Regions from separate parts of the Paenibacillus sp. FSL R5-0908 genome, predicted to be linked through region 1. Evidence: predicted binding sites of a transcription regulator. Region 1 holds the regulator's gene; the other holds the start of a gene.

Region 1 (4,208 bases):
CATTGATCTTTCATAATATAGGCATAGAACTGGATAAGTCCAAACCCCAGGAGCAGAATCAGAACTGACCCCAGGAGGATCCATTTTTTCCTTTTCTTCAAGGTACAGCTCCCTTTCTAGTAATATATCTTTTTTGATTATATAACACACCCGCGTGTTTATCCAAAATTTCATAATTTTCTAGCTTTCCCAGCCTTAAAAATGCACAAAAGGCCGCAACTTTTGCTAAAAGCAAAAAGTCGCAGCCTATTATTTATTCGTTATTCTCCAGACTTAACGCTTCAATAAACCTTCGAAGGCTTCTTGCGCTTTACGCCGGATAGCTTCCTCATCCAGGGTTAAGCATTGTCCATGCTTGATGACCTGTTTACCATTCACCCACACATGCTCAACATCCTTAGCGCTAGCAGAGTAAACTGCATGAGACAACAGATCTGTGTGTGGCAGCAAATGCGGCTGATCGATATCAATAGCAATGAAATCAGCTTTCATCCCTACAGCAAGTCTGCCTACATTATTTAAAAAGATGGACTGCGCGCCATATTCTGTAGCCATACGCAGAGCCTCTGGAGCTGGAACAGCCGTTGGATCACCGCTGACACCCTTATGAATGAGAGCTGCAAGCCGCATCTCTTCAAACATATCCAAGTTATTGTTGCTTGCCGCGCCATCCGTGCCAAGAGACACCTTCACACCAGCTTTTAGAAGATCAGTAACCCGAGCCACTCCGCTAGCCAGCTTCAAATTACTGCCCGGATTATGAGATACACCCACATTATGGCGAGCCAAGATCTCAATCTCTTCATCATTTAAATGAACACCATGTGCAACTATCGAGGGACGTGTGAACATTCCAAGCTTCTCTAAGTGAGCTACAGGACGCAACCCGTAATCCGCCACATTTTGTTCCACTTCACGTTTCGTTTCGGACATATGCGTATGCATCGGTAAATCCAGATCATGCGCTGCCTGCACGAACTTAACCAGGAAGTCCGGAGGGCAAGTATAAGGGGCATGTGGCGAGATCATAGTAGTAATTCTACCGTCAGCCTTTCCATGCCAGTTACGGGCAAAAGAAATCGCTTCCGCAAGCTTGTGATTCTGTACATCCTCTGGACATAACCCTATCACACCACGCATCAATACGGAACGGATACCTGATAACTCAGCTACCTCGGCTACTCGGTCCATATGATCATACATATCGAGGAAGGTCGTAGTTCCACCCTTCAGCATTTCCAATACAGATAAGGAGGTTCCCCAGTATACATCATCACCGGTGAACTTTTCCTCCATCGGCCACATCTTCTCCTGAAGCCACACTTGTAGCGCTAAATCATCTCCATATCCACGCAGCAAAGACATCGCCGCATGACCATGTGTGTTTACAAGTCCAGGCATGAACAGCAGACGGCTGCCATCAACCACTTGCACTCCAGCTTCCATCTGAGGCTCTTCTTTTCCTATGTAAGTGATTAAATCATCTTCAATAGTCATATATCCACTCAGAACCGGCTCATCCGTTCCCGGAGTCAGAAAATACCCGCCCTTAATTATCGTTTTATTGTTGTTCATGTTCGCTTTCTTCCTTTCCATCCCGCAAGTAATAAGCAAGACTTTGCAGATCAGTTGTAAAATCAGCTGCATGCACCCGGATATTCGGTGGTGTCTTCAGAATCACAGGGGCAAAGTTCAAAATCGCTTCAATCCCAGAAGAAATGAGAATATCTGCTACATTTTGAGCTTCTGAATCAGGTACGGTAATAATGGCAATGCGAATACCTTGCTCACGAATCGTGCTGCCTAGTTCATCCATCGGTTGCACAGTAAGGGAGTTGATCTTACGTCCAACCTTAGGAGCGTACGAATCAAATATAGCCGTGATTTTCATAGTATCTTTAAGATATGCATTGTAATTAGACAAGGCATGTCCGAGATTACCTGCTCCAACTAAAGCTACATTAAGCTGTTGATCCAGCTTCAGGATATGACGGATTTTCTCAATAAGATACGTTACATCGTAGCCGATACCTTTTCTGCCGAAGTCACCAAAATATGCTAAATCCTTACGAATCTGTGCGGGATTAAGATCAAGCTTTTGTCCAAGTTCCTGAGAGGAAACTGTTAATATTTCGCGATTCTGGAGATCATTCAAAAAACGCAAGTACACAGGCAGTCTGCGAACAACGGCTTCTGATATTTTATCCGATTTCATATTTTTCCTCCTAAAAATAATAATGTTCTTGTGTAAATCCATATTCAAACGTCTACCTCTCCTTACTAAGGGCGGTACTGTAACAGACCGCCCTTAAGGATAAGGAGGAGCTAAACTGAAGACGAGCGTTTTAAGAAGCGCCGCCATCCTCTAGCCATTCCGCTATGCGGGGGACCATTTGATCAGTAAGCATATGCTCCATTTTGGGACCAGGCAATGAATAAAGGAAATACTTTCCGTAATGAGATTCAATAACCCTTGTATCATAAACAATAACTATTCCGCGATCCTGCGCCGTGCGAACCAGTCTTCCGAATCCCTGCTTAAAACGAATAACCGCTTGAGGAACAGATAATTTCATGAACGGATTCTTCTTCTGGGCCTGCAATAACTCCGACTTCGCTTCCGCCAACGGGTGATTCGGCGGTTGAAACGGAAGTCTCACGATGGCCAGGCAAGTCAGTGCTTCACCTGGAATATCTACACCTTCCCAGAAGCTGCTCGTCCCCAGCAGAACGGATGCTGCACTGTCCTGAAAGCGGCGGATCAGCTTACTCCGGCTGCCACCTTCCACGCCTTGACCAAGCACCGTAATCTCTTGTGAGGCCAAAGCCTCTTTAAGCGGATCATATACCTGACGCAGCATTTTATAAGAAGTAAACAGAACCAGCATCCGCCCACGTGTTGTTTTAGCAGCTTCCGATAATGACTGTACGAGTGTATCGACAAATCGAGCATCGCCCACACTGCCCTTCACACTAGGAAAATCACGCGGTATAACTAACAGTGCCTGCTCACGATACTTAAAGGGAGATGGAAGGAGTGAGGTCATTAGACGTCCCTCTTCCGCAGCTTCGTTAAGTCCGAGATTATCAATCATAAATTGAAAAGATTTATCTACAGACAGCGTCGCCGAGGTAAGCACGATGCTTTTTTTCTTATCGAAGAACAACTCTTTAAGCTGGCTGCTAACATCCACAGGGACGGCATACAGCTGTAGTGATTTGCTGCGGTAATTTCCATTTGCCTCCAGCCAATATACTACATTATCGTCATTCAGCCCCATAAAGAATCTTACTTGCTCACGAATGGAAGCCAAATCCTTAAATAAACCGCTAATATCAGTAACAAGACTGTCTGCTGAGGATTGGCTTTCCTGGTCACGCATCTCGTTAAGCATTTTATCACCCTTACGGATGATGTCGCTTAACGTCAGATTCATAGTGTTCTCTAGCGCAACTAATTCATCCCAATCCTTCGGCTTACGGGCGGGAAGCAACCGCATAACCAGTTGTCCCGCTTCCCCCGCCCCTGCATCACTGCGTTCCGGCAAAAGGCTGAACAGCTTGTCGCTGAGTGCATCCCAGGTTTCTTTGACGGTAAGCAGATCCGGGTAAATCCGATCGATGACTCCGCTCCATTCTGAAGCCTCTTCACTGCCTGACGACTGTAATATCTGGCGCAGAGCAGGAAGCTGTCCGTTTCGGCTATCTTTATACAGTCGCGATAACGTGTGTGCCACAGTGAAATGCTTCATATGCATGCCAAGATGTTTACCAGCCACATCTTCTAAATGATGTGCTTCATCAATGACAAGATGCTCGTAAGCCGGAAGCAGCTGGTGCCCAGCCTTAACATCTGCGAATAGCTTAGAGTGGTTTGTAATGACCACGTCAGCAATCCCAGCTTCATGCTTAGCCCTATGATAATAACATTTGCGGAACCACGGACAGGAACGGCCCAGACAGGAGTCGGTATCGCTTGCCACCGTCTCCCAGAAATCACCACCCCGGCCGCTTAAATTCAGCTCTTCATCATCCCCTGATTCACTTTGAGTGAGCCATACGATCATCTGAGCGGCAGTAAGCGCATCTTCCCTTGGGCTTATAAAGTCCTTTTTATTAATTTTATGCTCAAACTTACGCAGACACAAATAATGTCCTCTTCCCTTAAAAATAGCAGCTTTAAACGGAAAAGGAACTACCTGCGTTAA
Region 2 (4,208 bases), 290 kb from region 1:
CACGGCTATTTATAAGTTGCGGTGCAGTTTAAGGTTTAGAAAGCCGACTTTATTAAGAAATGCAGAAAATGGACACGCTCCTTTTAAGGCTGTAACAGAAGAAACTTTCTAAGTATCGCTCAAATTTCTTCTTTTGCCGGGGCTACCCAGTGCCAAAGTAATCTATTATTCAGCCAATAACACATATAATACCTGTATAAAATTTCGTCATTTCGTTTGTACATCAATAATGCTTGATAGTTTTAACCTAAAGCACGCTAAAGCGTTATGTAAAACAGGTTGATTATGGTCAAATACCACCATGATTGACCTTTTTCGTTCAACAAAGAGATACAATTTTCGTGAGTACAATCACAAGTCAAAACTCCTTTCAGGGTTAAGGTGAACAGGTAGAAAAGATTTTTTCAGAACCTGATCACATATCCCGAGGAGGAACTATTATGGAAACTAAACAACCTAATGATAGAATTTCGGATTTACAGCATAAGCAATCGGTGCAACCTGGATTTACTCCAGATGCCCTGGTAAAAGATATTGTGCTGCAATTCCCAAAAGCTGCGGATTATTTCAAGTCCAAACGGATTGATTTCTGCTGTGGAGGCGCCAAACCTCTTGCTGAAGCAGCGGTAGAACGTGGACTAGATCAAGAGATGATCATTAGTGATCTCAACAAGCTATTCGAGGAATATCCGGTACCACAAGAAGAACTCGCATGGAACACAGCACCTTCTGCAGAGTTAATCGACCATATAGTGAGTAAACATCACCATTACCTGCGGGAAGAGCTGCCTCTGATTAGCCAAAATGTAACTAAGGTATACCGGGTGCATGGCGGAGATTCCCCCCATTTAGAAGAGTTATATAGCTTATTTAATGCACTCAAGGAAGATCTGCTTCAGCATACAGCTAAAGAAGAGGAAGACGAGTTTCCAAAATTATTAGCGTATGATGCCAATCCAAGTGAAGAAGGGCTGACCATACTTCGTGAGGCATTAGTTGACCTTGAGAGTGAACATGACACAGCAGGCGATATATTGAGACAAATACGCAAAATAACAGATGATTTCACCCCACCGGCTCATGCTTGTACAACCTATCGTTTGACTTATGCCCGGCTAGAGGAGCTGGAGAGCATGACTTTTGAACATGTTCATCTGGAGAATAATATATTGTTCCCTAGATTCCAGTAGAAAAAATGAGTTTTCAAAGAGTCCCTTAGGGGACTTTTTTTATATTTGAGAACAAAGCTTATTTACGTTATTCTTAAATAGACAGTATGCATAACTTACTACAAGCCTGAGACGCTGTGTGGTCATTAGGCGGGACAAGGCGGTGTCACTATGCCCACGAAATATATGTGGAGGTTGTTACTAGGATTAGTCATCGTATTCATAATAGGGGGATGTTCCACTCTTGCTGACGTTAATAATGAAGGGAATAATGGCTTAGCAGGATCAGACGGACCTGCGCTTTCGCTTATCGTTGCGGGAAATGACTTGCTTACCAACCCTTTGGACAAGCAGCTTAGCGAGAGCTACAGAAAAGGGATAACGATCTTTGACCTACTGAAAGGTAGTGGGAAGGCCACCTTTTCTGAGGATAACACAAGCATTCTAGCAGTAAATAATATTTCACTCGGTCCAGGAATGAATTGGGAGCTGCAAATGGATGGGGAGACCATTGGACCTGAGGATTGGGGTCGAACCGTCGGGCATGAATCAAAATTAGTAATTACGGCGATGTCTAAGGAACATCAGGAACCCCTTCAAATTGTGATGTTGACCGTGAATGGTGGAAGTGAGCAAGTGAATTTGAATCATTCATATGTTATGGGATTTACTGAAGATTTAACAGTGAGAGGTTTGTTGAAGAACAGCAGTGTGGTGCAGTTGACCGAAGACAACAAAAAGGTGTTATCCATTGGTGATTATACTCCTCTTAGCAATGAAGTTTGGAAGATGAAGGTGAATGGGAAGCAGCTGCTTGAGAATGGAATGGACATGAAGCTTAGAGTGCAGGATGAATTGGAGATTTTATTGGCTATACGTTAAAAAAAGTACATAAATGCCAGATCTACGGTTGCTCAGAACCCGTGATCTGGCTTTTTTTAATTGGAAGTTATAACCTAATAAAGTTGTCTTATTTTTATGTGAAAACATTCACATTTAATGTGATTGTAATCACAATCTCTCTTAAATTTTGAAATGTATAATTCCATTATGTAGAAGAGAAGTTGAAGCAAAGTTCAACAAGAACGGATAAGACTGAGGAGGCACCTAACCATGGCAGCGAAGAGAGAAAAATTAGTATTAGTCGGCAACGGTATGGCAGGCATAGGTACGCTAGAGCAGATATTGAAGCTAGGTGGAGCTTATGACATTACGGTCTTTGGAAGCGAACCTCATCCCAATTATAATCGGATCATGTTGTCCTATGTTCTCGAAGGCAGCAAAACCATCAATGATATCATCCTAAACGACTGGAATTGGTATGAAGATAACAACATTACCTTGCATACTGGAACAACAGTTACACGAATTGACGAGCATTCCAAGCAAGTAATTGCGGATAACGGTATGGCTGTTTCTTACGATAAAGTGATTATTGCAACGGGTTCGAATTCATTTATTTTACCTGTACCTGGTTGTGATAAGGAAGGCGTAGTGGGTTTCCGGGATATTGCAGATTGTGATGCGATGCTGGCTGCAGCTAAACAATACAACAAAGCGGCGGTAATTGGTGGGGGCTTACTTGGATTGGAAGCGGCAAAGGGTCTTGTGAACCTTGGCATGGACGTTACTGTAGTGCATCTGATGGAAGATCTAATGGAGCGCCAGTTGGATCGTAATGCCTCCTCTATGTTGCAAGCTGAGCTAGAGCGTCAAGGCGTGAAATTTGCCATGGGCAAACAAACAGTAGAATTGACCGGGGAACAGAGAATAAGTGGATTACAATTTAGTGATGGCACTTCACTTGCGGCTGATTTTGTAGTTATGGCTGTTGGCATCAAACCGAATATAACTGTGGCAAAAGAAAGCGGAATTGCTGTTAATCGTGGGATTGTAGTGGACGATTATTTGCAGACCTCTATGCAAAATGTATATTCCATTGGCGAATGTGCCGAACATCGCGGAGTTTGTTACGGATTAGTAGCGCCGCTCTTTGAGCAGGGGATGGTTCTAGCTAAACATCTCTGCGGAAGTGATACAAACCCATATGAAGGTTCTGTTGTCTCCACCAAATTAAAAATTTCCGGTGTGGATGTATTTTCTGCAGGTGAGTTTATGGATTCCCCTGAACATACTGTAATCTCAAGCAAAGATGAATGGAAGCGAACCTATAAGAAAATTCTGCTCAAAGACAATGTCATTGTTGGTGCAGTCCTGTTCGGGGATGTGACAGAGTCGGCTAGCCTGCAAAAGTTAGTTAAACAAGGCGCTGTAATGACCGATGAAATTTATACAGAGGTTATGGGTACGGGCTGCTGCGGAAGCGGAGCCAAAAAGAGCACATCCGTAGAAGCGATGGCGGACGAAGAAATCGTATGTGGCTGTAACGGGGTTACGAAAAAAGCGATTGTGGATGCGGTCATAGAAAATGGTTTTACTACTGTGGACGAAATAAAAGCATGTACAGGAGCGACACGCTCTTGCGGAGGTTGTAAACCGGTTGTAGAACAAATTTTACAATTTGTCCTGGGTGATAGTTTTGAACAGTCTGCCAAGCAAGGGATTTGTAGCTGCACAACGCTTAGCCGGGATGAGATTGTTGCTGAGATTACAGCTAAAGGTCTTAGTACTACTAAAGAGGTTATGCATGTTCTGGGTTGGAAACAAGAGGAAGGCTGCTCTAAATGCCGTCCGGCGATTAACTATTATCTGGGGATGATAAATCCGGATACACATCAAGACGAGAAGGAATCACGCTTTGTTAATGAACGTATGGGAGCCAATATTCAAAAAGACGGAACCTATACCGTTATTCCACGCATGTACGGCGGGGTAACGACACCGGAGGATTTGAAGAAAATCGCTGATGTCTCCCTTAAATATGATGTAAAAGTTGTGAAGGTGACTGGTGGGCAACGCCTGGATCTAATCGGGGTGAAAAAAGAGGATCTGCCGAAAGTATGGGAAGAGCTCGATATGCCATCAGGTTATGGTTATGCCAAATCGCTACGTACCGTTAAGACTTGTGTGGGTTCACAG

The links. The regulator Rex, encoded in region 1, represses fermentation and respiration genes when NADH is low (regulators of the CRP and FNR family bind a similar motif). The targets are predictions, from matches to a motif close to TTGTGAAATATTTCACAA.
Region 2: nirB (nitrite reductase large subunit NirB) is a predicted target of Rex. The motif match lies at 2,148-2,165, and genes of this name have one in related genera.

Annotation. Positions count from the first base shown of each region.
Region 1 is NZ_JBBOUV010000001.1:5,074,772-5,078,979, forward strand. Features, by position in the region: gene MKZ09_RS23080 (cell wall elongation regulator TseB-like domain-containing protein) at 1-101, opposite strand, end outside; gene MKZ09_RS23085 (amidohydrolase) at 274-1,575, opposite strand; gene MKZ09_RS23090 (redox-sensing transcriptional repressor Rex) at 1,562-2,215, opposite strand; gene dinG (ATP-dependent DNA helicase DinG) at 2,346-4,208, opposite strand, start outside.
Region 2 is NZ_JBBOUV010000001.1:5,363,764-5,367,971, reverse strand. Features, by position in the region: partial or broken gene MKZ09_RS24430 (hypothetical protein) at 1-112, shown strand, start outside; gene ric (iron-sulfur cluster repair di-iron protein) at 495-1,190, shown strand; gene MKZ09_RS24420 (hypothetical protein) at 1,341-2,051, shown strand; gene nirB (nitrite reductase large subunit NirB) at 2,283-4,208, shown strand, end outside.